One region of the Paenibacillus sp. S02 genome, then DNA from elsewhere that is predicted to be linked to it. Evidence: predicted binding sites of a transcription regulator. Region 1 holds the regulator's gene; the other holds the start of a gene.
What was found. The regulator Rex, encoded in region 1, represses fermentation and respiration genes when NADH is low (regulators of the CRP and FNR family bind a similar motif). The targets are predictions, from matches to a motif close to TTGTGAAATATTTCACAA.
Positions count from the first base shown of each region.

Region 1 (7,868 bases):
TGCGTGAAGAGAAAGAGCTTGATCCTATTCAGGATTTGGAGGGACATCAGTTTTTTCGTCAGCTTGCGCTAAAAGTGGAAGATTGGACGGAGCTAGCTGCACCGCGTAGAGAAGATGACCCGAATCCACTTTCAGGTGTTTCCTTTGAGGAGTACATGGATGATGTGCGGGACAATTTGCGTTCATCCTTGAGCCAATATGAGGAGCGCGAGGCGCAGATACAGATGATTGAGGGTGTAAATCAGGCACTGAGTGAAGACAAGCATCTGCTGATCGAAGCAGGTACAGGAACAGGAAAGTCCCTCGGTTATTTGCTCCCATCGCTGTATCACAGTGTAAAAAAAGGACAGCGCGTTATGGTAAGTACACATACGATCAACCTGCAGGAGCAATTACGCGAGCGCGACATTCCTATGCTGACCAAGGTGATTTCGTTTCCGTTCCGGGCTGCTATTTTCAAGGGTCGGGGACATTATTTGTGTCTGCGTAAGTTTGAACATAAAATAAACAGAAGAGACTTCGCGACACCGAAGGAAGATTTAATTACAGCGGCTCAAATGATCGTCTGGTTGACGCTAACAGAAACCGGTGATGATGAAGAACTGAATTTGAGCAACCGTGGAGGGGATTTCTGGGAAACGGTGGCGAGTGATTCAGAGTCCTGTCTTGGTCGTTCTTGCCCATGGTTCCGCAAATGCTATTATCATCGTGCACGCCATGAAGCAGGAATAGCGGATGTCGTTATTACGAATCACTCTAAGTTGTTCACAGACGTCAAAGCCAGTCACCAGTTGTTGCCGAGCTATGAACATCTGGTGATTGATGAAGCCCATCACCTGGAGGAAGTAGCTGGTAAGCACCTAGGTATGCATATGAAATATTTCACACTCGTGCATACACTGACGCGACTGTTCAAAGACAGCAAGAATGGACAACTGCCTTCACTTCGTCAACAGTTGGCAAAATCGGGGCACGAGAAGTCGGCGGATTGGGCCTCAACCATCGACCAGATGTATCCGCTCGTGTTAGAGGTTAAGGAAACTTGGGACCTGCTAAGCGACAAGCTGTTTGGCATGTTGCCAGAGCGAAGCGATGCGACACCGGGTGAAACAGGACAGTTTTCTTCCCGTCTCAAACCTTCAGCCAAGCCTGCAAAGTGGGATCAGGCGGGGGCTTTGGAAAATCAGCTATATGTAACGATGAGTGAAATTTTGCGCAAGGGCGACAAGCTGATGCTGGACGTCAAGGAAGAACATGACGATTATGCGGCGGATAGCCTTATTACAGATATCACGGGTCTGCTCAAGGATTTGGCGGGGATCCGAGAAAATTTGCGCTTTTTTATCCGACTCGATGATGAAACAACCGTATACTGGCTCGAAGCGAGTGGGCAATTCCGTAGTAAATCATTGCAATTTTATGCGGTGCCCGTCGATGTGAGCCGCCAGTTGAAAGAAATGTTTTTTGACAAAAAAAGAAGCATTATTCTGACGTCTGCTACCTTATCGGTAGATAAGTCGTTTCAGTACATGATCGATCAGCTCGGCTTACAGGAGGCTGCAGATCAAGAGCGGCTGATGACTTCGCAGCTCCCGTCACCCTTTAATTACAGGGATCAGGTGTTGCTGGTCATTCCACGGGATTTCCCAAGCGTGAAGGGCAGTGTAGGAGATGCACACTTTGTAGATATGCTCGTTAGTTCTCTAGGAGCGACTGCTCAGGCGACGCGGGGGAGAATGCTCGTTCTGTTTACTTCCTATCGGATGCTCCGGCAAGTGTATGAGCCGCTCAAAGAGGCCTTAGCATCCAGCGAAATTACTGTGCTGGGACAAGGTGTGGACAGTGGCAGTCGCAGCAAGCTAACCCGCCGTTTTCAGGAAGCCAAAGCTTCTGTATTGCTGGGAACCAGCAGCTTCTGGGAGGGCGTCGATATTCCGGGGAAGGCTCTGACTTGTTTGGCCATTGTTCGCTTGCCGTTTCAACCGCCGAACCACCCGTTGCTGGAGGCAAAAAGCGAGCTGCTTCAGCAGCAGAAGAAGAATCCATTTATGAAGCTGTCTGTACCACAAGCGGTCATACGCTTCAAACAGGGATTTGGTCGGTTGGTACGTACAGCGAGCGACCATGGGGTCGTTATCGTTTACGATACGCGTGTGATCGAATCCTATTACGGAAAGCACTTTTTGTACTCGTTACCGGGACCAAAAATGGAGCATATGCCATCGGAGCAAATGGTGCCCCGCATCGCCGAATGGCTCCAATCCGCCCCGGAGACAGAGGCATAACGGACGGACACTAAGTATGTTCGTTACAATTAGGGGGAGCAAGTATGAAATCAGATAAAATTTCAGAGGCTGTCGTACGGAGGTTACCCGTATATTTACGTTATCTGAATGCACTTCACAAACGGGAGGTGGCTACGGTCTCTTCTCAAGAGTTGGGACAGAGGCTAGATTTGAACCCGGCCCAAATCCGTAAAGATCTCGCCTATTTTGGAGATTTTGGTCGGAAGGGTATCGGTTATGATGTTTCTTATCTAATCGAGAAAATACGCCATATCCTGAAAATCGACCAGCAAATTAATGTCGTATTGGTCGGTGCGGGTAATCTGGGGCAAGCCCTTTCGAATTATAACGCTTATTTAAAAGACAATATGAAGATTGTAGCAGTATTTGATGCGTTTCCGGATAAGGTAGGGACCAAGATCAATACATTGGTCGTTCAACCGATGGATGAACTGGAAGCGACTGTGAAAGAAAAAAACATTCGAATCGGGATTATTACTGTACCTGATTTTGAAGCACAGCACGTGGCTGACAGGCTTATTGAGAGCGGAATTGGAGCGATCCTGAACTTTGCACCGACTACTCTCAAGGCACCGGCCAACATTCGGATTCATGCCACAGACTTTACAACTGATTTGCTTAGCCTCGCTTATTATTTGGAGGACGGAAAGGAAGAAACACAATATGACAGTGAATAAATGGATGATTAAAAACGGCTCTTTTGCCGTAAATGGATCAGAAGCTGGGGTAGTCCATGGTTTTATGATTGTGGAGGATAGCCGTATTACTTATATTGGCGAAACTTTGCCTGCGGGTGAGGAAGAGACGGAAGCGATCGATGGTAAGGGGCTATTGTTTTTACCTGGTCTGATTAATACTCATGGTCATGCGGCGATGTCTCTGCTGCGTGGGCATGGAGATGACTTGGCACTTCAAGTATGGCTTCAGGAGAAAATGTGGCCTATGGAAGCCAAGTTTACATCTACGGACGTATACTGGGGTACGTCCTTGTCTGTGCTGGAAATGCTGAAAGGTGGAACAACGACCTTCCTGGATATGTACGATCATATGGATCAGGTGGCTCGTGTAGCTGAAGAGTCAGGTATTCGTGCAAGTCTGATGCGTGGAGCAATTGGACTATGCTCGGAAGAAGAACAGCGAATCAAGCTGGCTGAGGCCGTGACTTTTGCGCGTAACTGGCATGGTAAAGCAGACGGGCGTATTACAACGATGATGTCTCCGCACGCGCCATACACATGTCCACCTGCGTTTATTGAAAAATTCGTACAAGCTGCGCATGATCTGGACTTGCCACTGCATACGCACATGTCTGAGACGATCGCCGAAGTGGAGCAAAACGTACGCGACTACGGTTTGCGTCCAGTTGCACACTTGGATAAGCTTGGCTTTTTCTCCCGTCCTTCGCTTGTTGCCCATGGCGTTCATTTGAACGACGAAGAAATAGCTTTACTGGCTGAACGTGGTGTAGCGGTTTCGCATAATCCTGGTAGCAACTTGAAGCTGGCAAGTGGTGTGGCCAGAGTGCCTGAATTGCTGCGTGCAGGGGTTACTGTTTCTCTCGGAACGGATGGTCCTGCCAGCAATAATAACCTGGATATGTTCGAGGAAATGCGTCTGGCGGCACTTATTCACAAGGGTGTATCCGGTGACCCTACGGCAGTTCCTGCAAGTGAAGCGCTGCGTCTGGCAACAGAATATGGTGCAAAGTCGATTGGTTTAAAAGAAGTAGGAGCGTTGGCAGCGGGCAACAAGGCTGACTTTATCGCGTTGGATCTGAATCAGGCACATTTCTTGCCGCGTACAGATCTTATTTCCCATGCGGTATACTCTGCAAGCGCCAAAGACGTGGCTCACGTATGGGTAGACGGTCGTCAGGTTGTGAAAAACGGCGAATGCCTGACTATGGACGAGGAACGTATCAAACATGAGGCACAAGCCGCCTTTGAAGGGCTGCTGTCGCGCTAATTCAGGTGTCACATCCCCTTAGAGAGGAAGCACGGGTTTGAAAAATAAGAAAAAGTGGATAGCGGTCGCCATTTTGGCCGTGATACTGATCCTGATCAGCATTTTCTGGTATTATTCCTATGTTACTCAAGACCAGGTGGCTGAGGAAAATGCCGCTATCATTAAGGCCAAGCAATCAGGTGGTCTGGTTAGCACGACTCAAACATGGAAGTCTGTGTGGGATCAGGTATATTGGGTGGTTCAAGGGAAAAATGCACAGAATGAAAATATAATGGTGTGGGTTCCTTTTCAAAAAGTGGAGGGACAACCTAACGTACCTGCGGCAGATAATAGCGGTGTTCATACCGAGTTGCTGAAGAACGGAGTCGATGAGCAAAAAATGACGGCAATAATTCAGCAGCAGCTTCCAGGTGCAAAAATTGTAAGGCTTCAGCCGAGTGTGTTCAATGGCGAATATGTGTGGCAGTTGTTTTACGATGATGGAAGTCATCATTACTACACCTTTTATCGTTTCTCAGATGGGGTAGCGACGGGTGTGAAATATACTTTGCCCAATAACTGAGCCTGGTGTGAGGATTGGCAAATGTGGAATGAATGACTAGTAAATGATTAAAAGCTCAAGAAAAAGACGTAAATACGACAAAATTCGTATTTACGTCTTTTAGTCTTGCTATGCCGTAAAGCTGGGCTGAAAGCCAGTGAAGCATCTTTACCTATCCATCTTCTCTCCTAGGTCAAATTCATCTTTATGGCGGGCAATAGCGAGTGGAGGATTTGAATCTGGAGAAGCGGAGCGTTCGCCTTTGCCGCCGGATTTTCCCCATAAGAATCTAATCGAAAAAATCCGGTGGCAACAGCGATCGTAAGATCAAATCCTACACGCAGCGTCTCGCCTCCACCATAACCAAAGATTTTGCCTCATCACAACTCCTCCACACATTGCCTTCGATATTAGATATACGTTATGATATACTATATTTTATAAGTGATAGACAAAAATGATAGAAAAAAGAATTGCTGATCACTATAAGATCATGCAATTTGGTTGTTTGTTGACATTCGTCCCGTTTCTTCTGGGTTTTACATTTTGAGAGGAGGATGTTGTTTGAAATTGCGTGCAGTTCCTATCGTTGTGGCGGCAGTTTTGGCAGCTTTGCTGCTATTTGGGGGATGGTTCATTTACCGTCAGGTTACAATGCAAAGTCCTCTGGAAAAACTGGTATCTCAATATCCAGGCGTGACAAGCGCTCAAATAGATATTAAACAGGATCAGGTTGTATTGAAACTAGATCTCAAACCGCAGGCGGATGTGGCCAAATTGGTTGATGTGGTTAAGCAAAAAGGACAATCCATCATTGGCAGCCGCACCATTAAGTTGGATATCGCAGATCGTTCCAATTCAGCACTGAATCAATGGTGGTCTGAGGCTATGTTTCCTGTGGCCGAAGCGATGGAAAATAAAAAGTATACTCAAATTTCATCTACAGTTGAGCAGATGAAAAAGAAAAAGACGGGTATCAAAGCTGATACCGACATGGATTCGAACAATGTCTATATCCGACTCAGCGAAGGTAAAGCGACCAAGTTTATCGTTTTGCCACGTCAATCTCAGCAAATGGGGGTATGGCCTAATGCCTAGATGGATCAAGGAAATATTAATCGGCATTGTGCCGGTAACCATTATATTTCTCGTTTTTATTGGGGTAAATATTATCCCTCTTCTGGTTGCTGGCGTGATGCTCAGCGGCTTGTTAATGCTTATGCATGCGCGTGGCGGTTTGGCCGTAGGTGCTGGGCAAGAGCGTAAACGTAAAAAAAATGGTCCGGACAAGCTGACTTTTGAGGAAATCGGTGGGCAAGAAAGCGCCAAGCAGGAACTGCGCGAGGCCCTGGATTTTTTGAATCGACATGATGAAATTTCCAAGTTTGGTATCCGTCCATTAAAAGGCGTTTTGCTCACAGGTCCTCCGGGAACAGGGAAAACGCTGATGGCGAAGGCAGCGGCACACTACACTAATTCTGTATTTGTTGCAGCCTCAGGTAGTGAATTTGTTGAAATGTACGTTGGTGTTGGAGCAGGTCGTGTCCGTGAGTTGTTTCGGGAGGCGCGTACTCGTGCAGCCAAGGAAAAGAAGGAAAATGCAATTATTTTTATTGACGAAATCGATGTAATTGGTGGTAAACGTGAGGGTGGACAGCAACGAGAATATGATCAGACTTTGAATCAGTTACTGACAGAAATGGATGGTATTTATTCGGCAGATACACCGCGGATTTTGATCATTGCGGCAACAAACCGTAAAGAAATGCTGGACAGCGCCTTAACGCGTCCAGGGCGTTTTGACCGTCATATTCAAGTGGATCTGCCTGACAAGAAGGGCCGTCTTCATATTCTAAAAATTCATGCCAAAAACAAACCGATTCAGGAAGATGCGAATCTGGACAAAATTGCTGAGGAATCTTACGGGTTTTCCGGCGCACAGCTGGAGAGCGTGATGAATGAAGCGGCAATCTATGCGATGAGACAGGATCAGAAAATGATTGCGCAGAAGCATCTGTCGATGGCAATTGACAAAGTGATGATGGGTGAAAAGACAGACCGAGAATCGACCTTGGAAGAGAAAAAACGTGTAGCGATTCATGAACTAGGACATGCTATTATGGCCGAAATTGTTCGTCCCGGTAGCGTAAGCCAGGTAGCACTTAGCCCACGTGGGAAAGCGCTTGGCTATGTGCGCCACAATCCACAGCAAGAGCATTATTTATACACCAAGCAGTTCCTGGAGGAGCAAATTATGATCTCGCTCGCAGGGGCTACGGCGGAAGAAATGTACTATGGCGGTCGCAGTACCGGCTCAAGTAATGATTTTGAGCAGGCGCTGAACATCGTTCATACGATGATGACTTCCGGTTTGACTTCACTTGGCATTATTAACATGGAAATGGTAACCAAAGAAGAACTCATGCGGGAAAATGGCGAGATTATGGCTGACCTGCATACCCGAACTTTGGAGCTGCTGGAAAAGCATCGTCCTGTGTTCGACAACTCACTTGACATCCTGATGAAGGAAGAAACTCTGTCTGGAGACCAATTTAGATGTCAATTTAGTGAAAATGCTTTATTACCAGCATAATTTTTTATGCTGGTTATTTTTTTTTACTTTTAGTCCGTGCTAAGATATTATTATCTATTGGGACATAAACATGTATTTTTCGACAAAGAAGGATACAATATATGAGAGTGACCAGGAAAGGGTGGAGTAAAGAATCATGCAATTTAAAAAAATCGGCGTCATCGGCGGCGGCACCATGGGACAGGGGATTTCTGAAATGCTCGCGTCCAAAGGAATCGATGTGCTGTTGGTAGAGCAGACACCAGAGAAACTAGACTACGCCTACAATATGATTGAAACGAGTCTGGACAAACAACTGGAAAAGTGGGCAATTACTCAAGCTGAGAAAAAATTGATCTTATCCCGTATTCAAAAAGTAATCCATTTGGCGGAGCTCGGCAGCTGTGATATGGTCATTGAGACTATTACAGAGAATCTGGACGAGAAGAAAGCAGTGTTCCAAGAGCTAGACCATGTGTGTCCA
Region 1 covers NZ_CP073682.1:3,449,623-3,457,490, reverse strand. Annotated here, with positions in the region: gene dinG (ATP-dependent DNA helicase DinG) at 1-2,285, shown strand, start outside; gene KAI36_RS15220 (redox-sensing transcriptional repressor Rex) at 2,330-2,983, shown strand; gene KAI36_RS15215 (amidohydrolase) at 2,970-4,271, shown strand; gene KAI36_RS15210 (cell wall elongation regulator TseB-like domain-containing protein) at 4,309-4,833, shown strand; gene KAI36_RS15205 (hypothetical protein) at 5,377-5,910, shown strand; gene KAI36_RS15200 (AAA family ATPase) at 5,903-7,405, shown strand; gene KAI36_RS15195 (3-hydroxyacyl-CoA dehydrogenase family protein) at 7,542-7,868, shown strand, end outside.

Region 2 (7,868 bases), 2.5 Mb from region 1:
TGCTTATTTTGAGTCGTTAGCTCAATTCCAGCCGTTTCAGGAGGCCGTTAAATTTAACGGAGATGTGCTCGTTATTCATGGCACCTCGGATGATATTATTCCTGTGGATTATGCATTTCTGTTTCAAAAGATATTCTGGATGCGTCCAGAGGGACGCTGTGATAAAGAGATTATTTTCCAGGGAGATCACACTTTCTCGTCAGGTAAAGAGCGGCAACGGCTCATTGATCGGACGCTTGAATGGCTAGATGAACAGGAAAATATTCAACGGGATTGGCAGCACTGGATGATCTGATTTGAGTGTGTAACGGATTGTATTGGAAATTGCGCCTTCGCCGGAGTAAAATGGAAGAGTAACACTATACTGGCGTGTGGAGGTTGGCAGCGATGACATTACCCTCAATTTTTGTTGCGCATGGTTCACCGACACTGGCTGTAGAAAATAACGCATATACCAGCTTTCTTGCAAAGCTGGGCGCGAGCCTGCCCCGACCCAAAGGAATTGTCATTTTTTCCGCGCATTGGGATAGCCCCGATCAATGTATTGGCGCGGATGATCAGCATGCAGCGTTGCACGATTTCTATGGCTTTCCCGAAGAAATGTACTCAATCGATTACCCTGCACCAGGCGATCCGAAGCTGTATGAGGAGATAGAGCATCTGTTCAGTCAGCATAACCTGTTCCACCAGCCGGTTCGGAACCGGGGACTGGATCATGGAGCATGGGTGGTTTTGCGGCATATATATCCTGATGCAGACATACCGGTCGTACCCTTATCCATTGATTCTCGGCGCGCTCCCCAGGAGCAATACGAGATTGGACGGATGCTGGCACCGTTGCGAGAACAAGGGATTTTGATTATCGGTAGCGGCGGATTGGTCCACAACTTGCGGACACTCAAGCAGACGAGTGAGCCAGCCGATTGGGCCGTTCAATATGATGACTGGATTGCACAGCAGCTCCAAGACTGGAATTTGCGTCACCTATTCCAATATGACAAAAAGGCTCCATATGCCAAACAGGCGGTACCTTCTTATGGAATAGAGCATTTTTCACCTTTGTTTTATGCGATGGGGGCTGCGGATCATGAGCGCTCTGCGCATAAGCTTTTTCAGTCGTATGTCCTTGGCTCGTTGAGTCTCAATTGTTGGGCTTTTGGTCAAGAAAGTGATACGTAAATGTAAAAAAAGAACTTCCGAATCCACATGGTGTGTGGGAATGGAAGTTCTTTTGTGTATTTTGCGTCTTTGATTAATTAGAAGGCACGTTCTTTTTTAGCCAAGTGGATACCTGCGTAGTACGCTGATCTGCATTTTGATCCAACAGTGTCATAAATGCTTTCAGCTTTTGAATGTAGGTACTCTTCGAATCCATATTACGTTGAATGACGAATTGATACCCTTTTTTGGCATTCGGATGAATCTTCCCGGTATCATAATCGAATAATGGCGTATTGTTCGTGCCATAGAAAGTATAGAAGAAGTACAGATCGTGCAATTTTTTTATAGCTTGTGTACGGTTGGAATGTGGATATTGGTTTAAAAATGCCTCCTGTGCCAGCACTCGTCCGGCTAACTGTTGATAGCCGATACGGAGCGCGGCATCCTTGGTAGCCGCCTGTCCGGATTCCATCGCCATGATGTCAATATAGCTGCGGATATCTGTCGTGGTGTGCTTCCCGAAGACTTTATATTTTTCATAGTTGATGACTGGGTAGTACATGCCTTCTGCAGTTTCAAGTTTGTAGCCGGCATCTCTTGTTTGAGTTAGCAACTTTTTCAGGTTCGCATCGCTTGAACGGCTGATTACATTTGTGAACGAATCACCGGGTTTATAGATTTGATTTATTTTGATTTGAACAGAGGCTGGGTATAAGGTCTTTGCATAGGAATCCAATTGCTGGTTCTGCGCATTTTCCAGATGAAGCACCATGATGGTAGCTTGAGAGGCTGGAATGGATTGAATATGCTTTTGCAAATAAGTGAATGCCTGAGGTAGCTTGCCGGGTTGGCGTAGTAGCTGCTCGAAGGTCTTGGAGATAAGTTGTACACTTTCTGCCTGAGATGTCGTAGTAGACGTCGCCGCTTTGACTGATGTTGTATATCCCAATCCCATAGTCTGCACTGTGAAAGTTACGGCTGCGAGCATGAGATAGGCTTTGGTAATTTTTTTCATGATATAACCCTCCATTACGTTCTTTGATGTAACTGTAGTGTATAGGGTAAATGTATCGTGAGCATTCCATGTTGTATCCAACTTGTAAACGTTTGGGGGGGATGATGAATCCGATAAAAGAGTCCGAGTTAGAAGGAGCTGAAAGACCCCTTGTGAGTATAACAGCGCAAAAAAATAACCATTACCCCGGAGGATAACGGTTATTTTGGGATGTTTAAGCTATTTTTCGACTAGGGTCCGCTGGAAAGGTATCTTTATTTTTACGAAACAGTCCACGCAGGAAGGGCAGTACCCAACGGTCAAAGCCAATTCTTCCGGCATTTGCACCAGCGACTACAAGGAAGATTTCAAATAGCAGGTAGATTGCATTGGTGCTTACTGTACCCGAGAACAGGAACGAGAAGTTCATAACCATAGCCATCAAAGCAGCCAGTGTAGTCAATGTACCGAGAAGCAGGCCAACCCCTACCAAGAACTCACCCAATGGGATCAGGACGTTGAACAAACCTACATTCGGCAGGGCAAAGGTTTCCAAGAACGATCCCCACCAGCCTTGTACAGCGGGATGGTCTCCACCTGTTTTAGCAATGGCCCCCGAGATAAATCCGCCTGCATCAAATCCACCTGTCAGCTTTTCAAGTCCGTGGGTCATCCATTCATACCCTAGATAAACCCGTACTACAGTCAGCAACCACATTGCGACTTTGTTCTCACGTAACCAGCTGTTAAACATTCAAACCACTCCTCTTTCTTAATCTATAATGTTGGTTGTATTTCATTTTGTTGGGGATGATCATCTTTGCTACACCTTTATTGTAGTAGGTTCAGTTACAGTTATTTGTGATAAAAATCACAAAGTCTAAATATTTTTTAAATTTTAATGTCTTCAGATAAGTATTCTATAGATTGGTCATGCTTCAATCAAGACAAAAACAGGAAATAAAGCTTATAATGAGAAAAATAACTAAGTGGAGGGATGAACTTGTCCGGGCCCATTTCCCAACGAAATCATTGGTTGCGTGTGATGGCCTCAGCTCTGTTATGCATGACGCTGATGTCTTGTTCTGCTATGTCCAATACGGGTGAATCTGAATCCGTTCCCCAACTGACCAAGCAAGAAACAGAGAAGGAGGCACTTGAACCGCCGAAGGAGCAGTCTATTCCGGCATTTACAGCTCCGCTCACCGGGCTTCCGGTGGAGCAGCCAGTTTTGGAGCGACCGCTCGCTGTCATGATCAATAATGCTCCGGCTGCACGTCCACAGGCAGGACTTAGCCAGGCAGACATGGTATATGAAGTTCTTGCAGAAGGCGGGATTACCCGTCTGGTCGCTTTTTTCCAAAGTCATGGCGGAGATGTAAAGATCGGACCGGTCCGTAGCATTCGACCGTATTTGATTGAGCTAGGCGAAACCTATGGTGCGTTGCCGATACACGCAGGGGGAAGCACAGATGCCTATGCGATTTTACAGCAGCAGCGTAAGGAACATCTGGATGAGATTTCAAATGGAGGGGCTTACTTCTGGCGAAGCAAAGATCGTCGTCCTCCACATAATTTATACACAGACGTGAACAGACTGCGCAAAGGAAGCGATAGTAAAGGGTATGCCAAGCAGACGGACGTTCCAGTATATTCTTACCTCAAATCCGGTGAAACCCCAGTTATGGTGGACGAGACAGCAGCATCTTTACAAATCCGGTTTTTGCTTAAAAGCTATCGGGTATCTTATACCTATGATCCAGCGGATCAACAATATAAGCGTTTTGTGAACGAAAAGTCACATGTGGATCAAAATAATAACCAACAGCTCTCAGCAGCCAATGTCATTGTGATGAGCGCTAGACATCGAACGTTGGATGATGTAGGCAGATTAAGTGTTGAGGTGGACGGTAGCGGAGAGGCCATGGTGTTTCAACAAGGACAGTTAATACAGGCTGAGTGGCAACATACACCAGGCGATGCGATTCGTTTTATGAAAAATGGGGTTGAAATCCCGTTAACGCCAGGTACATCCTATATACATGTGGTACCTGCAGATACTTCACTAAAGGAACATGTAACCATAGAAGCAAATTAGAAAACGAAATACACCTTTTTAGGGAAAAAATGTCGGATAATGACCTTCCATGTCGGGCAATGTATACGTATATCATGAAATTTGCTTTTACAAACATTACAAAAACATTGATGAGTGTGATAAGATAGCAAAGGTTGTCTATTGCAGTCGAAACAGGTTGCGGATATTTTCGTAAAGGGGTAATCGTTATGAGATTGAAGAAAAAGGATATATTCTTCGAGACGTTGGAAAATATGGCAGATACGATCGTGCAAGCAGCCGATTATTTTGCCCAACATACTTCAAATCTTCAGGATGTAACTTTGTTTACAAATGAAATGAAGAAGTATGAAAATAAGTGTGATGATTACACACACACGATTATTACTGAGCTGAACAAGACCTTCATTACGCCGTTGGAACGCGATGACATCATGGAACTGACAACAACCATGGATGATGTGTTGGACGGTCTTGAAGCGACGGCTTCTCGTTTTTATATGTACAATATTACGGAGCCGGACGAGTATATTGTGCAGTTCGCTGATATTTTGCGTCAATCAGCTTACGAAATTCAGAAAGCTGTGCATTTGCTTTCACAGAAAAAATTGCTGGCCATTCGTGAATACACTATTCGCCTGAATGATTTGGAAAATCAGGGGGATGAATTGTTGCGTATTTGCATTAAAAACCTGTTTGCAACTGTAACTGACCCTATTGAACTGATTAAACGCAAAGAATTGTACGAACGCCTTGAAACGACAACGGATTCATGCGAGGATGTTGCAAATATGCTGGAATCCATCATTATGCGTAACTCGTAAGGGAGTCCTTTTACATGGATACAAGTTTACTGGTATTGGGTATTGTTATTTTTCTTGCTCTGGCATTTGATTTTATTAATGGTTTTCATGATACGGCGAACGCGATTGCAACTTCGGTATCGACCCGTGCATTGACCCCGCGACGTGCGATTATTATGGCTGCGGTCATGAATTTTCTCGGGGCAATATTGTTTACAGGGGTTGCGAAGACCATTGGTGGAAGTGTCGCTGATCCAACCAAGCTTACGAATGGAATTGATATCGTCATTGCGACGCTGATCGCTGCGATTATCTGGAACCTCTTAACCTGGTGGTTCGGTATTCCTTCATCCTCTTCTCATGCATTGATTGGTGCATTGGCTGGAGCGGTGTATGTAGGTGCGGGGTCGGATAAATTAAACTGGAGCGGCTTCATCGGGATTGTCGAAGGACTTATTTTCTCCCCGCTGATTGCTTTTGTTGTCGGTTACATCGTGATGATGATTTTAAAATATATCTTCGCTCATCGTAGTCCGCATACGGTGAACAAAGGGTTTCGTACAATGCAGGTCATTACAGCAGCGCTTCAGTCGTTCACGCATGGTACGAATGATGCTCAAAAGGCGATGGGGATTATTACATTCGCACTCGTTTCGGCGGGGTATCAGGACCATTTGGAAGTACCCATGTGGGTAAAAATTTCAGCTGCAACAGCGATGGCGCTGGGTACGTCAATCGGGGGCTGGAAAATCATCAAGACGATGGGAACCAAGATTTTTAAAATCGAGCCAATTAACGGATTCGCAGCTGACATTTCGGGAGCCTCTGTTATTTTCACAGCTACATTGCTTCATTTGCCCGTAAGTACTACTCATGCTATTACCTCGGCTATTTTGGGTGTGGGTTCTGCGAAGCGCTTTTCCGCTGTGCGTTGGTCGCTGGCCGGTCGAATTATTATTACTTGGGTGATAACCATACCGATTGCTGCACTGTTATCTGGATTGATTTTCAAAATTCTTTTCTAGTTCATTATTATTTCTTGAAAAAAAGGTACACACTATAGAATACACAATAAGCTTCCGTCCGCTTTTTGCGGCAGGGGCTTATTGGCATTCTGGGACAAAACTGCTTCTTTAAAGTTTACACATCCAGATAGTTCCATGAAACGTTTTTCAAAAATACCTGACATCAAAGTAGTCAATTTTTAATAACTCCTGTAGAATAAACAGAAAACTTTGAACCGTTCAACTGACTGGAGGAAATTATGCAAAAATCTAGAAAACTAATAGCACTCATGATTTGTTTGTTTTTTGTGGTTGCCCTGGCCGGTAATTTCGGTGTAGTGGCACATGCAGAAAATAAAACAAAGTATGATATCGGCACGGATACAACGTTCGCGCCTTTTGAGTTTGAAGATGTAGATGGTAAATTTGTCGGTATCGACATGGATTTGCTGGCAGCTATTGCCAAGGATCAGAATTTTGAATATACCATTAAGCCTCTTGGCTTTAATGCGGCAGTGCAGGCCCTTGAAACGAACCAAGTGGATGGTGTCATTGCCGGGATGAGTATTACCGATGAACGCAAGCGGAAATTTGATTTTTCCGAGCCTTATTTTGATTCAGGCGTTGTCATGGCGGTCCGCAAGGATAATGATACGGTTAAACGCTATGAGGACTTGAAAGGACAGCGTGTCGCTGTCAAAACAGGAACGGAAGGTTACACATTCGCAGAATCCATTAAGGCCAAATACGGCTTTACTACAGTACCGTTCGACGATTCTTCTCAAATGTATGATGAAGTTAAAACAGGTAATTCGGTTGCCTGCTTTGATGACTATCCGGTACTGGCATACGGTGTAAACCAGAATAACGGCCTTAAGCTGGTAACAGATAAGGAAAAAGGTGCTTCTTACGGGTTTGCTGTTAACCAAGGCAAGAACCAAGAGTTGCTGGAGAAATTTAATGCAGGGCTTGTTAATCTGCGCAATAGCGGGGAATACGATAAAATTTTGGCTAAATACCTTGGCGAATCGGGCAAAGGTGTGGCGCCTGTAGAGACCAGCCGCTGGGGACTGATTTCCGCTTCGCTGCCTTCGCTGATTAAGGGCATGGGAAATACGTTGCTGTACACACTTGTATCTTTACTCGTAGCCTTTATCCTAGGATTGGTGTTTGGCTTTATGAAAGTAAGCCATAACAAGGTGTTCCGTGGTATTGCAACTGTTTTCGTCGATATATTCCGCGGTATTCCGCTGATCGTGCTTGCTTTCTTTATTTACTTTGGTATTCCACAGGCACTGGATTTCAAAATGCCGCTTTTTGTTGCGGCTGTATTGACGTTATCCCTGAATGCGGGTGCGTATGTAACTGAGATTATCCGTGGTGGTATTCAGTCCATTGATCCGGGACAAATGGAAGCAGCTCGTTCGCTTGGTCTACCATATCGGACGGCTATGCTTAAAATCATTTTGCCACAAGCTGTGAAAATCATGATCCCGTCGTTTATCAATCAGTTGGTTATTACGTTGAAGGATACGTCCATTTTGTCTGTTATCGGTTTGGTCGAATTGACCCAATCGGGTAAGATCATTATTGCGCGGACATTCCAATCCTTTGATATTTGGCTGGTAGTAGCGGTGATGTATCTTATCGTCATTACAGTCCTGACCAAAATTTCCAACCGTCTTGAAGGGAGAGTTCGCCGTGGGTAAAATTATCGTTAAAAACCTGAAAAAAAGCTATGGTAGTAATCAAGTGCTAAAGGGCATCGACATGCAAGTACGTGAAGGCGAAGTTGTGTGTGTCATTGGCCCATCTGGTTCGGGGAAAAG
Region 2 covers NZ_CP073682.1:926,094-933,961, forward strand. Annotated here, with positions in the region: gene KAI36_RS04185 (alpha/beta hydrolase) at 1-295, shown strand, start outside; gene KAI36_RS04190 (dioxygenase family protein) at 388-1,179, shown strand; gene KAI36_RS04195 (hypothetical protein) at 1,253-2,176, opposite strand; gene KAI36_RS04200 (DoxX family membrane protein) at 2,391-2,909, opposite strand; gene KAI36_RS04205 (DUF3048 domain-containing protein) at 3,159-4,253, shown strand; gene KAI36_RS04210 (DUF47 domain-containing protein) at 4,442-5,056, shown strand; gene KAI36_RS04215 (inorganic phosphate transporter) at 5,071-6,060, shown strand; gene KAI36_RS04220 (amino acid ABC transporter substrate-binding protein/permease) at 6,300-7,748, shown strand; gene KAI36_RS04225 (amino acid ABC transporter ATP-binding protein) at 7,741-7,868, shown strand, end outside.
Region 2: the regulator Rex is predicted to act here: its motif matches at 3,015-3,032, upstream of KAI36_RS04200 (DoxX family membrane protein).